3 regions of the Streptomyces sp. NPDC004126 genome follow, and region 1 is predicted to be linked to each of the others. Evidence: predicted binding sites of a transcription regulator. Region 1 holds the regulator's gene; each other region holds the start of a gene.
What was found. The regulator HrcA, encoded in region 1, represses chaperone genes, less so after heat shock. The targets are predictions, from matches to a motif close to TTNGCACTCNGNNNNNCNGAGTGCNAA.

Region 1 (4,346 bases):
CGCAGACGGCGTCGGCGCCCGCCGCCTGCGCGGAGCGGGCCTCCTCGACCGAGGTGACGGTGACGACGGTACGGGTGCCCACCGCGCGCAGGCGGGCGAGCACGTCGGGCGCGGGCGTGCCGTAGGTGAAGGAGACCTCCGGGACGGGGTCCTCCAGCAGGATGGCCAGCTTCGCCTCGTAGCCGTCGTCGGAGTTGCCGATGGTGTCCTCGGGGGCGAGCGAGACCTCGTACCAGCCGCCCTCGCCGGCCAGCTGCCCGCGGTAGGTCTCCACGGCGGCCGGGTCGACGTAGCCGGTCTGCGGTATGAAGAGGTTCACGCCGAAGGGCCGCCGGGTGAGGCCGCGCGTCTGCTTGATCTCCTGGTACATGCCGTCGGCGGTCTTGTAGCCGCCGGCCAGGTAGCCGAGGCCGCCGGCCTCGCACACGGCTGCGACGAGCGGCGGGCACGAGGCGCCGCCCGCCATGGGAGCCTGCACGATCGGGTACTGGGGGAGACCGTTCGGTGCGGAGGACATGGACTGCATCGTGCCACGTCCCGGCCACCGGGCCGAACCGTCGCATTCGCCTGGCATAGTCCGCTTCCCCGGCATGTCCGGGAATCGCCCCGGGCGGTGTCCCGGAAAGCACGGAGCCCGGTCCGGGATTCCCCGGACCGGGCTCGTACGACGTACCGCGGACCGGCCTCAGCGGCCGTTGAACGCGTCCTTCAGACGGCTGAACAGGCCCTGCTGGCCGGGGGCGAACTGGCCCATCGGCCGCTCCTCGCCGCGCAGCTTCGCGAGCTGGCGCAGCAGCTCCTCCTGCTGGGCGTCCAGCTTGCCGGGGGTGGTGACCTCGACGTGGACGATCAGGTCGCCGCGGCCGCCGCCGCGCAGGTGGGTGACGCCCCGCCCGTGCAGCGGGATGGCCTGCCCGGACTGGGTGCCGGGGCGGATGTCGATCTCCTCCATGCCGTCCAGCGTCTCCAGCGGGCACTTGGTGCCCAGGGCCGCGGCCGTCATGGGGATGGTGACCGTGCAGTGCAGGTCGTCCCCGCGCCGCTGGAAGGTCGGGTGCGGCAGCTCGTGGATCTCCACGTACAGATCGCCGGCGGGGCCGCCGCCGGGGCCGACCTCGCCCTCGCCCGCGAGCTGGATCCGGGTGCCGTTCTCGACACCGGCGGGGATCTTGACCGTCAGGCTGCGGCGGGAGCGGACCCGGCCGTCGCCCGCGCACTCGGGGCACGGGGTGGGGACCACGGTGCCGAAGCCCTGGCACTGCGGGCAGGGGCGCGAGGTCATGACCTGGCCCAGGAAGGACCGGGTGACCTGGGAGACCTCGCCGCGGCCGCGGCACATGTCACAGGTCTGCGCCGAGGTGCCGGGGGCGGCCCCTTCGCCGGAGCAGGTGCCGCAGACGACGGCGGTGTCGACCTGGATGTCCTTGGTCGTGCCGAAGGCGGCCTCGTCCAGTTCCAGGTCCAGGCGGATCATGGCGTCCTGGCCGCGGCGGGTCCGCGAGCGCGGTCCGCGCTGCTGGGACTGGCCGAAGAAGGCGTCCATGATGTCGGAGAAGTTGCCGAAGCCGCCCGCTCCGAAGCCGCCCGCGCCGCCACCGCCGCCCGAGGAGGACAGCGGGTCGCCGCCGAGGTCGTAGACCTGCTTCTTCTGCGGGTCCGAGAGGACCTCGTAGGCCGCGTTGATCTCCTTGAAGCGCTCCTGCGTCTTCGGGTCCGGGTTGACGTCCGGGTGGAGTTCACGGGCGAGGCGGCGGAAGGCCTTCTTGATCTCGTCCTGCGATGCGTCGCGGCGCACGCCGAGTACGGCGTAGTAGTCCGTGGCCACTTACGACTCCGCCAGGATCTGTCCGACGTAACGTGCCACTGCGCGTACCGCTCCCATCGTTCCGGGGTAGTCCATGCGGGTCGGGCCGACCACGCCGAGTTTGGCGACTGCTTCGCCGCCCGAACCGTAGCCGACGGACACGACCGACGTGGAGTTGAGCCCCTCGTAGGCGTTCTCGTGACCGATCCGTACGGCCATTCCCGACTCACCGGCCTCGCCCAGCAGCTTCAGGAGCACGACGTGCTCCTCCAGCGCTTCGAGCACGGGCCTGATGGTCAAGGGAAAGTCATGTCCGAAGCGGGTGAGGTTGGCGGTGCCGCCGATCATCAGCCGCTCCTCCGCTTCCTCTGCCAGCGTTTCGAGAAGGGTCGCGAGGACGGCCTTGACGGTCGCCCGGTCGTCGATCTCGAACGACTCCGGAAGGTCCTGCACCAGCTGCGGCACGTCCGTGAAGCGGCGGCCGACGACCCTGCTGTTCAGACGCGCCCGCAGGTCGGCGAGGGAGTTCTCGCCGAAGGGGGTCTGGGTGTCGACGAGGCGCTGCTCGACGCGGCCCGTGTCCGTGATCAGTACGAGCATCAGCCGGGCCGGGGCCAGCGACAGCAGCTCGACGTGCCGCACGGTGGAGCGGGTCAGCGACGGGTACTGGACGACGGCGACCTGCCGGGTGAGCTGCGCGAGCAGCCGTACCGTGCGGCCGACCACGTCGTCGAGGTCGACGGCGCCGTCGAGGAAGTTCTGGATGGCCCGGCGCTCGGGCGTCGACAGCGGCTTGACTCCGGCCAGCTTGTCGACGAAGAGGCGGTAGCCCTTGTCCGTGGGGATCCGGCCGGCGCTGGTGTGGGGCTGCGCGATGTAGCCCTCCTCCTCCAGCACGGCCATGTCGTTGCGCACGGTGGCGGGCGAGACGCCCAGCTTGTGCCGCTCGGTGAGGGCCTTGGAGCCGACGGGCTCCTCCGTCCCGACGTAGTCCTGGACGATGGCGCGCAGTACCTCGAGTCTGCGTTCGCTGAGCATCGCGCACACCTCCGGATGCGGTCGGTCGTCGGTCTGGCCGGCGGGCCGGTCCTGGCTTGTTGGCACTCTGCGCGTGCGAGTGCCAGAGATCCCCCGGTCAGTGTACGGCCGGGTAGTACGCCGCAGGCAAGGGCGGCCCGCCAGGGTAGCGTCACCGCATGGACGTACGTTGGGAAGAGGCGGGTTGGGAAAGGGTCACCGGACGGGCCGGCCGGCGGCGGCTGCCGGTGTGGGACTGCACGGTGGGACTGGTGGTGGGGGACGAGTCGGTGCTGCTGATCGACCCGGGATCGTCCGTGCGCGAGGGCGCGCGGGTGCGGGCCGAGGCGGAGCGGCTGACGGGCCGGCGCGTGACCCATATCGCATTCACCCACGGACATTTCGACCACGTGTTGGGCGGCGGGGCCTTCGCGGGCGCCGAGTTCTTCGGGGCGGTCGGCCTGGACCGGCTGCTGTCGACCCCCACGGGCCGCGAGGAGGTGCGGGTGAGCGCCTTCCGGCAGGGTCTGGCGGAGGAGGAGGCCACCGAGGCGGCGGACCTGCTCCAGGCGCCCCGGCACCTGGTGTCGGGCGAGTGGACGCTGGAGCTGGGCGGGGTGCAGGTGCTGCTGGCGAACGTGGGGCCCGCGCACTCCGAGCACGACCTGGCCGTGTTCGTGCCGGGCGAGCGGGAGGCGGTGTTCTGCGGGGACCTGGTGGAGGAGTCGGGCGAGCCCCAGGCCGGCTCGGACGCGGTGCCGGGCCAGTGGCCGGCCGCCCTGGACCGGCTGCTGTCGCTGGGCGGCGACGACGCGGTGTACGTGCCGGGTCACGGAGCGCTGGTGGACGCGGACTTCGTGCGTGCGCAACGCGACACACTGGCGGCCAGGTTCGGCGTGTCGGGGGCGTGAGCGCGCCGGCTCTCCTAGTGTCGGCCGGATGCGTGAGTACTCCCCCGATCTGACCCCGCAGTGGAAGCGCCCCAAGCCCGCGCCGGAGGTGCCGGCGGACCCGGACCTGGTGGTCGAGGTGGCGGGTACGGACTTCTGCGGCGCGGTGGTGGCGTGCGAGGCGGGCACGGTGACCCTGGAGGACCGCTTCGGCAAGCGCCGGGTGTTCCCGCTGGAGCCGCGCGGCTTCCTGCTGGACGGCGCGGTGGTGACCCTGACCCGCCCCGCGCGGGGGCCCGCCGCGCCGGCCCGTACGGCCTCCGGCTCGATCGCCGTCCCGGGGGCGCGGGCGCGGGTGGCGCGGGCGGGGCGGATCTACGTGGAGGGGCGGCACGACGCCGAGCTGGTCGAGCGGGTCTGGGGCGACGACCTGCGCATCGAGGGCGTGGTGGTGGAGTACCTGGAGGGCGTGGACGACCTGGCGGCGGTGGTCGCGGAGTTCGCGCCGGGGCCCGACGCCCGTCTCGGGGTCCTGGTGGACCATCTCGTCCCGGGCTCGAAGGAGTCCCGCATCGCGGCCTCGGTGACCGGCCCGGACGTGCTGGTGGTGGGCCACCCGTACGTGGACGTCTGGC
Region 2 (4,346 bases), on a different contig from region 1:
CTGGCAGCTGCCCGACCAGATCGTCATCCCGATCGCGTCCGGCTCCCAGCTGACGAAGATCGACAAGGGTCTCCAGGAGCTGGTCAAGCTCGGCCTCGTCGAGGACAAGCCCTACAAGATCTTCGGCGCCCAGGCCGAGGGCTGCTCCCCGGTGTCCACCGCCTTCAAGGCCGGCCACGACGTGGTGCGCCCGCAGAAGCCGAACACCATCGCCAAGTCCCTGGCCATCGGCAACCCGGCGGACGGCCCGTACGTCCTGGACATCGCGCGGCGCACCGGCGGCTACGTCGAGGACGTCAACGACGAGCAGGTCGTCGAGGCCATCAAGATCCTGGCGCGCACCGAGGGCATCTTCGCCGAAACCGCGGGCGGCGTGACCGTCGGCGTGACGAAGAAGTTGATCGAGAACGGGCAGCTCGACCCGGCGCTGACCACGGTGGTCCTGAACACCGGTGACGGTCTCAAGACCCTGGAGGCGGTGGCCGCGGACAGCGGCCAGACGGCCACCATCCGCCCGAGCCTGGACGCGTTCCGCGCCGCCGGCCTGGCCTGACCCTTCCCCCTGACACATCCGGAAAGGCGGTAGCGCCATGAGCGTCAACGTCCGCATCCCCACCATCCTGCGCACCTACACGGGCGGCGCCGCCGAGGTCCCGGCCGAGGGCGCGACCCTCGCCGAGGTCATCGAGTCCCTGGAGAAGAGCCACCCGGGCATCGCCGCGCGCGTCCTGGACGACCAGGGCAAGCTGCGCCGTTTCGTGAACGTCTACGTCAACGACGACGACGTGCGCTTCGAGGGCGGCCTGCAGGCGGCGACGCCCGACGGCGCCGGCGTCTCGATCATCCCGGCCGTCGCCGGAGGCTGACCAGACCGGCACAGTGCCGGCGGCTGCTGATCCGCGACTGACGCGTTCAGAACAGAATTGCCCCCTCCGCTAAAAGTGGAGGGGGCAATTCTGCTTGATTGGGCGCGGTAGAGTTGGGGCAGTCCCCTCCGCTGTTCTTGCCCGCCGCATATGAGCGGGCCTTCGGATGGTTGACATTGAGTCAACATGAGCGCGCCTTTTGGGCCTTTGGTGCGGCTTGTCTGGCCCGAGTTGCCCTGGAATATGCCAAGTTTTCACCCTATTTCCAGCTTTCCGTGTGTCCAGATTTCTCGTCGGATTGACCTGTTGCTGACAGCACCGGTGCGGATACATTCAGCCGCGGTCGAGGCGTTCCGGCGCAAGTTCTGACCCGGGACCGCGAAGTGCGGTCCTGCGCAAGGGCCAGTAATAGGGGAGTTAGGCATGGCTCAGGGCACCGTCAAGTGGTTCAACGCGGAGAAGGGCTACGGCTTCATCGCGGTCGACGGTGGTGCGGATGTGTTCGTCCACTACAGCGCCATCCAGATGGACGGGTACCGCACCCTTGAAGAGGGTCAGCGGGTCGAGTTCGAGATCTCGCAGGGCCAGAAGGGTCCGCAGGCGGACATGGTCAAGCTCGCGGCCGGCTGAGTCGGAGCGAACGCGATCGGCCACCGACGCACGCACAGACGCTTGAGGGGCCCACATCCTGGACAGGGATGTGGGCCCCTCCTGCGTGTCGCCCCGTGTCGCCGCCGCGCCGCCCGCGTGTTGCCTGAAGCCGCTTGCACTCGTGGGGGCCGAGTGCTAATCATTGGCGTTAGCACTCTCCCGGTGAGAGTGCTACTAAAACGAGGACCGGGCCGGTGAGGCCCGCAGGGCCCGGCGGGACGGAACCGCCGGATCCGCAGGCCGTCCGTCGCGGGCGCGGGCGCGGTCCGGAGCAATCCACCCCTGTCCGGGAGGACCACTTCACATGGCCAAGATCATCGCGTTCAACGAGGAGGCCCGGCGCGGTCTCGAGCGTGGCATGAACCAGCTCGCCGACGCCGTCAAGGTCACCCTTGGCCCCAAGGGTCGCAACGTCGTCCTTGAGAAGAAGTGGGGCGCCCCCACGATCACCAACGACGGTGTCTCCATCGCCAAGGAGATCGAGCTCGAGGACCCGTACGAGAAGATCGGCGCCGAGCTGGTCAAGGAAGTCGCCAAGAAGACGGACGACGTCGCGGGCGACGGTACGACCACCGCCACCGTTCTCGCCCAGGCGCTCGTGCGCGAGGGTCTGCGCAACGTGGCCGCCGGTGCCAACCCGATGGCCCTCAAGCGCGGTATCGAGAAGGCCGTCGAGGCCGTCTCCGCCGCCCTGCTGGCCCAGGCCAAGGATGTCGAGACCAAGGAGCAGATCGCTTCCACGGCCTCCATCTCCGCCGCCGACACCCAGATCGGCGAGCTCATCGCCGAGGCCATGGACAAGGTCGGCAAGGAAGGCGTCATCACCGTCGAGGAGTCCCAGACCTTCGGTCTGGAGCTGGAGCTCACCGAGGGCATGCGCTTCGACAAGGGCTACATCTCGGCGTACTTCGCCACCGACATGGAGCGTATGGAGGCGTCCCTCGACGACCCGTACATCCTGATCGTCAACTCCAAGATCGGCTCGGTCAAGGACCTGCTGCCGCTCCTGGAGAAGGTCATGCAGTCCGGCAAGCCGCTGCTGATCATCGCCGAGGACGTCGAGGGCGAGGCCCTGTCGACCCTGGTCGTCAACAAGATCCGCGGCACCTTCAAGTCCGTCGCCGTCAAGGCCCCGGGCTTCGGCGACCGCCGCAAGGCCATGCTCGGCGACATCGCCATCCTCACGGGCGGCACGGTCATCTCCGAGGAGGTCGGCCTCAAGCTGGAGAACGCCGGTCTCGACCTGCTCGGCCGCGCCCGCAAGGTCGTCATCACCAAGGACGAGACCACCATCGTCGACGGTGCCGGTGACAGCGACCAGGTCCAGGGCCGCGTCAACCAGATCCGCGCCGAGATCGAGAACTCCGACTCGGACTACGACCGCGAGAAGCTCCAGGAGCGCCTCGCGAAGCTGGCCGGCGGCGTGGCCGTCATCAAGGCCGGTGCCGCGACCGAGGTCGAGCTCAAGGAGCGCAAGCACCGCATCGAGGACGCCGTTCGCAACGCGAAGGCGGCCGTCGAAGAGGGCATCGTCGCCGGCGGTGGCGTGGCCCTGCTCCAGGCCTCCTCGGTCTTCGAGAAGCTGGAGCTCACCGGTGACGAGGCGACCGGCGCCAACGCCGTGAAGCTCGCGCTGGAGGCCCCGCTGAAGCAGATCGCCGTCAACGGTGGTCTCGAGGGCGGCGTCGTCGTCGAGAAGGTGCGCAACCTGGCCGTCGGCCACGGTCTGAACGCCGCCACCGGCGAGTACGTCGACATGATCGCCGAGGGCATCATCGACCCGGCGAAGGTCACGCGCTCCGCGCTGCAGAACGCCGCGTCCATCGCCGCGCTCTTCCTGACCACCGAGGCCGTCATCGCCGACAAGCCGGAGAAGGCCGCCGCCGCTCCGGGCGGCATGCCGGGCGGTGACATGGACTTCTGATCGGCCCCAGGCTGATCGGCTGTTCTCGACCGAGGGCGGTACCCCTTCCCGGTGGAGGGGGTGCCGCCCTCGGGCGTTTCCCGGGGGCGGGGGGATCAGTGGGCGTAGTCCTTGAGCGCCTCGGTGGCGAGGGAGAACCCGACCGGGTCGGGCGCGGCCGTTGCGGTACTGCTCGGTGCGGAGCCCACGCTCGCGGTACAGGCGCAGGTCGGGGCGGTGAGCCATGCACTGGTCCGCGACCCACATGATGATCTCGTCGTGATCTCCGTCGGGCACCGGCTTGACCTCCAGCTTTCCGTTGATGAATTCGAGCGTCACCGTCTCGGGTGCGCGGCGGGCCAGCGTCTCGAAGTCCGTCAGGGACATCTCGGCGTGCGCGGTCATCGGCGGTTCCTTTCTCGGACGCGGGACGCGTGGGCGTGGACCTCCGCCGGGGTGAGGGACGGGGTGAAGACCGGCGGGCGGGGGGCTTCGGGGCGGCAGGCGCGGCAGCGGCCGTCGGTGAAGGCGCCGGGCGGGCCGGGGGCGCGGCATTCGGTGCACTCGGCGCGGGCCGGGGGCGGCGCCGGGGCCGGTGGCGGTGGTGCGGCGGGGAGTTTGGACTCCAGGCGTTTGCGGACCAGGGCCGCCGGGTGGTGGACCGGGGAGGGCAGGCCGGCGGTGAGGGCGAGCCGGATGCGGTCGGGGGAGATGCCCCGGGCCAGCCAGGGGACCAGGAGCGGGGCGAGGGCCGTGCAGTCGGCCTTGGAGAGGGCCAGGGCGGGGGCGGCGCCGCCGAGCGAGGCGAGGATGCCGTAGGCGTCGGGGTCGCCTGGGGCGGTGGCGGTAGCCAGGGCCGGGTTCGTCGGCGGGGCCGGAGGTACCGGTGAGGGTGGTGGTGGGGCCGTCGGTGCGGGGGAATCCCT
Region 3 (4,346 bases), on a different contig from region 1:
AGCTCGGCATGATGGAGTGACGACCGCTCAGGCGGCCCCGGACAACGGGAAGGCCCCCGCCCCACCGGGTGAACGGTGGGGCGGGGGCCTTCCTGTCGAAGCGCCGGGGCGCGTCAGTGGCTGTGGCCGTGACCGTGGCCGTGACCGGCCTCGGCCTCTTCCTCCGCCGGCTTCTCGACGACCAGGGTCTCGGTCGTGAGCAGCAGGGAGGCGATGGAGGCGGCGTTCTCCAGGGCGGAGCGGGTGACCTTGACCGGGTCGATGACGCCGGCCTTGACCAGGTCGCCGTACTCGCCGGTGGCGGCGTTGAAGCCCTGGCCCTTGTCGAGCTCGGCGACCTTCGAGGTGATGACGTAGCCCTCGAGGCCCGCGTTCTCGGCGATCCAGCGCAGCGGCTCGACGGCGGCGCGGCGGACCACGGAGACGCCGGTGCCCTCGTCGCCGGTCAGGCCGAGGTTGCCCTCCAGGACCTTGACGGCGTGGACGAGCGCGGAGCCACCGCCGGAGACGATGCCCTCCTCGACCGCGGCGCGGGTCGCGGAGATGGCGTCCTCGAGACGGTGCTTCTTCTCCTTGAGCTCCACCTCGGTGGCGGCGCCGACCTTGATGACGCAGACGCCGCCGGCGAGCTTCGCCAGGCGCTCCTGCAGCTTCTCGCGGTCCCAGTCGGAGTCCGTGGACTCGATCTCGGCCTTGATCTGGTTGACGCGGCCCGCGACGTCAGCGGCGTTGCCGCCACCGTCGACGATGGTCGTGTCGTCCTTGGAGATGGTCACGCGGCGCGCGGAACCGAGGACGTCCAGACCGGCCTGGTCGAGCTTGAGGCCGACCTCCTCGGCGATGACGGTGGCACCGGTGAGGGTGGCCATGTCCTGCAGCATCGCCTTGCGGCGGTCGCCGAAGCCCGGGGCCTTGACGGCCACCGCGTTGAAGGTGCCGCGGATCTTGTTGACGACGAGGGTGGAGAGGGCCTCGCCCTCGACGTCCTCGGCGATGATCAGCAGCGGCTTGGAGCCACCCGCCTGGATGACCTTCTCCAGCAGCGGCAGGAGGTCCTGGATGGAGGAGATCTTGCCCTGGTTGATCAGGATGTACGGGTCGTCGAGGACGGCCTCCATACGCTCCTGGTCGGTGACCATGTAGGGGGACAGGTAGCCCTTGTCGAAGGCCATGCCCTCGGTGAACTCGAGCTCCAGGCCGAAGGCGTTGGACTCCTCGACGGTGATGACACCGTCCTTGCCGACCTTGTCCATCGCCTCGGCGATGAGCTCGCCGACCTGGGCGTCCTGCGCGGAGAGCGCGGCCACGGCGGCGATGTCGGACTTGTCCTCGATCGGGCGGGCGGTCGCGAGGAGGTCCTCGGACACGGCCTTGACCGCGGCGTCGATGCCCTTCTTCAGGGAGGCCGGGGAGGCGCCGGCGGCGACGTTGCGCAGACCCTCGCGGACGAGCGCCTGGGCCAGCACGGTGGCGGTGGTGGTGCCGTCACCCGCGATGTCGTTGGTCTTGGTCGCCACCTCCTTCACCAGCTGCGCGCCGAGGTTCTCGTACGGGTCGTCCAGCTCGACCTCGCGGGCGATGGTGACACCGTCGTTGGTGATGGTGGGGGCGCCGAACTTCTTGTCGATGACGACGTTGCGGCCCTTGGGGCCGATCGTCACCTTGACCGTGTCGGCAAGCTTGTTGACGCCGCGCTCGAGGGCGCGACGGGCGTCCTCGTCGAACTTCAGGATCTTCGCCATGGGAGCGGTTCAGCCCTCTCGAAAACTCGGGTTTAACGAACCGCGCCCCTCGCCGCCCGGCAATCAGCGGGGTGACCAGGGGCGCAGTTCAAAGCAATGCGTGAGAAGTGATTACTTCTCGACGATCGCGAGCACGTCGCGGGCCGAGAGGACGAGGTACTCCTCGCCGCTGTACTTCACTTCGGTGCCGCCGTACTTGCTGTACAGCACGATGTCGCCGACGTTGACGTCCAGCGGGAGACGCTGGCCGTCCTCGAAGCGGCCCGGGCCGACCGCGAGGACGACGCCCTCCTGGGGCTTCTCCTTCGCGGTGTCCGGGATGACCAGGCCGGAGGCCGTGGTCTGCTCGGCGTCGAGCGGCTGGACCACAATGCGGTCCTCAAGCGGCTTGATGGCAACCTTGGAGCTGGCGGTCGTCACGATCCGACCTCCCCCTTCGGAGATCCGGGGTTAACTGTCTGAGGTGGCGACCAGGTCGATCCGTCGTCGCGGGTGCCGGACCAGCCTGTCGCTGTGTTGGCACTCACCGGGGGCGAGTGCCAGGTGTGACACTATTCCGGCGATTAGCACTCGGTCAAGCGGAGTGCCAACACGGTCCGCTCCTTCCACGTATTCCGGCCGCCGAACCCCCCGTTCGGCTGAACCCCGACCCACCGGGAACCTGACCTCGGCGCCCCGGGGCCCGGGGAGCCGCTGCCCGGTATGTGAGGCTTGGGGCGTGCGCATCCTCGTGGTCGAAGACGAAGAGAACCTGGCCGAATCCCTCCGCCAGGGCCTGTCCGCCGAGGGCCACCGCGTCGAGGTCGCCCACGACGGCCACCGCGGCCTCGAACTGGCCCTCACCGGCGGACCGTACGACGCCGTCCTGCTCGACCTGATGCTCCCCGGACCCGGCGGCGCCGAGATCTGCGCCCGGATGCGGGCCCACGGCGACCCCACCCCCGTCCTGATGCTGACCGCCCGGGACGGCGAGCACGACGAGGCCGAAGGACTCGACGCCGGCGCCGACGACTACCTCACCAAGCCCTTCTCCTTCCTGGTGCTGGCCGCCCGGCTGCGCGCCCTCGCCCGCCGCGCCGCCGCCCCCGAACCCACCGAGCTCCGGGCCGGGGACCTCTTCCTCGACCCGCTCGACCGCCGCTGCCGCCGCGGGAGCCGCGACATCGAACTCACCGCCCGCGAAGTCGGCGTCCTCGCCTGCCTGATGCGGCGCCCCGGCCGGGCCGTCGCCAAGCAGGACGTCCTCGACGAGGTCTGGGACGCCCCGCACGGCATCGACCCGAACATCGTCGAGGTCTACGTCTCCTCCCTGCGCAAGAAGATCGACGCCCCCTTCGGCCGCCGCTCGATCCTCACCGTCCACGGCACCGGCTACCGCATGGCTCCCGACGGTGGATGAGGAGCCGGGGGCGGACGGCAGCAGCCGGCGCGGCCGCCTCGTCGGCAACCTGCGCGCGCGGACCGCCCTCGCCGCCGCCCTCGCGATGGCGGCCGTCCTCAGCGCGGGCGGGCTGTGGCTCTACAGCCTCATGCGCACCAACCTCCTCGACAACACCACCGGCCGCACCGAGCTCGCCGCGCGCAAGGTCGCCGCCCAGCTCGACACCCGGACCCTCCCGCCCGGCGGCCGGCTGCCCGCGCCCGACGGCGGCGTCGACCTGGTCCTCGTACGCGACGCCCACGGCCGCGACGTCGCCAGCACCGCCGCCGGAGCACCCAAGGACCCCCCGCGCCTCGACGGACTGCGCCCCGGCCCCGGCCAGGACTCCCGCTCGGCCGTACTCCCGCCCGCGCACCCCGGCGCGCAGCGGCGCGTGGTCGTCGCGGTCGAGGCCCCCGGCCCGCCGGACGCGCACGACCCGCACACCGTGTACGCGGTCACCGTGCTCGGCGACGTCGACGACGCCACCCGCGCCATCGCCATCGGCTTCCTCGCCGGCGCTCCCCCGCTGACCGCCTTCGCGGCGGCCCTGGCCTGGTGGGCCACCGGCCGCGCGCTGCGCCCCGTCACCGCCATCCGCACCGGGCTCGCCGCCGTCACCGCGAGCGAACTCGACCGGCGCGTCCCCGACCCCGGCGGCGACGACGAGATCGCCGAGCTGGCCCGGACCGTCAACGACACCCTCGACCGGCTGGAGCGCTCCGACGCCCGGCAGCGCCAGTTCACCGCCGACGCCTCGCACGAGCTCCGCAACCCGCTCGCCGCCGTCCGCTCCCGGCTGGAGGTGGCCCTCGCCATGGAGCGGCCCGACCGGGCGTCGGTCGCCGCCGCGCTCGCCGACACCGAGCGGCTCCAGCGCATCGCCGCCGACCTGCTGCTCCTGGCCCGCCTCGACGGCGGACCCGCGCCCCGCCCCGAACCCGTGGACCTCGCGCTGCTGGCGGCCGAGGACGCGGCGCGGCGGCCCGCGCCCCGGGTGCCGCTGCGGCTGGAGGCGCCCGCGCCGGTGCCGGCGTACGGGGACCCGGCGCGGCTGGAGCGGGCCCTGGCCAACCTGGTGGACAACGCCCTGCGGTACGCGGACGCCGGGGTCGTGGTGCGGGCCGCCGCGCGGGACGGGCGGGCGGTGCTGGAAGTGGCCGACGACGGCCCGGGGATCCCGG

Region 2: the regulator HrcA is predicted to act here: its motif matches at 1,666-1,692, upstream of groL (chaperonin GroEL).
Region 3: the regulator HrcA is predicted to act here: its motif matches at 2,306-2,332, upstream of groES (co-chaperone GroES).

What each region holds. Positions count from the first base shown of each region.
Region 1 covers NZ_JBNNPF010000046.1:12,901-17,246, forward strand. Annotated here, with positions in the region: gene ACQKM2_RS31795 (nitronate monooxygenase) at 1-517, opposite strand, end outside; gene dnaJ (molecular chaperone DnaJ) at 686-1,825, opposite strand; gene hrcA (heat-inducible transcriptional repressor HrcA) at 1,826-2,842, opposite strand; gene ACQKM2_RS31810 (MBL fold metallo-hydrolase) at 3,001-3,732, shown strand; gene ACQKM2_RS31815 (DUF3097 domain-containing protein) at 3,761-4,346, shown strand, end outside.
Region 2 covers NZ_JBNNPF010000073.1:24,963-29,308, reverse strand. Annotated here, with positions in the region: gene thrC (threonine synthase) at 1-553, shown strand, start outside; gene ACQKM2_RS37400 (MoaD/ThiS family protein) at 591-866, shown strand; gene ACQKM2_RS37395 (cold-shock protein) at 1,290-1,496, shown strand; gene groL (chaperonin GroEL) at 1,822-3,441, shown strand; gene ACQKM2_RS37385 (hypothetical protein) at 3,822-4,346, opposite strand, start outside.
Region 3 covers NZ_JBNNPF010000040.1:4,772-9,117, reverse strand. Annotated here, with positions in the region: gene ACQKM2_RS29945 (ester cyclase) at 1-20, shown strand, start outside; gene groL (chaperonin GroEL) at 114-1,742, opposite strand; gene groES (co-chaperone GroES) at 1,854-2,162, opposite strand; gene ACQKM2_RS29930 (response regulator transcription factor) at 2,461-3,141, shown strand; gene ACQKM2_RS29925 (sensor histidine kinase) at 3,134-4,346, shown strand, end outside.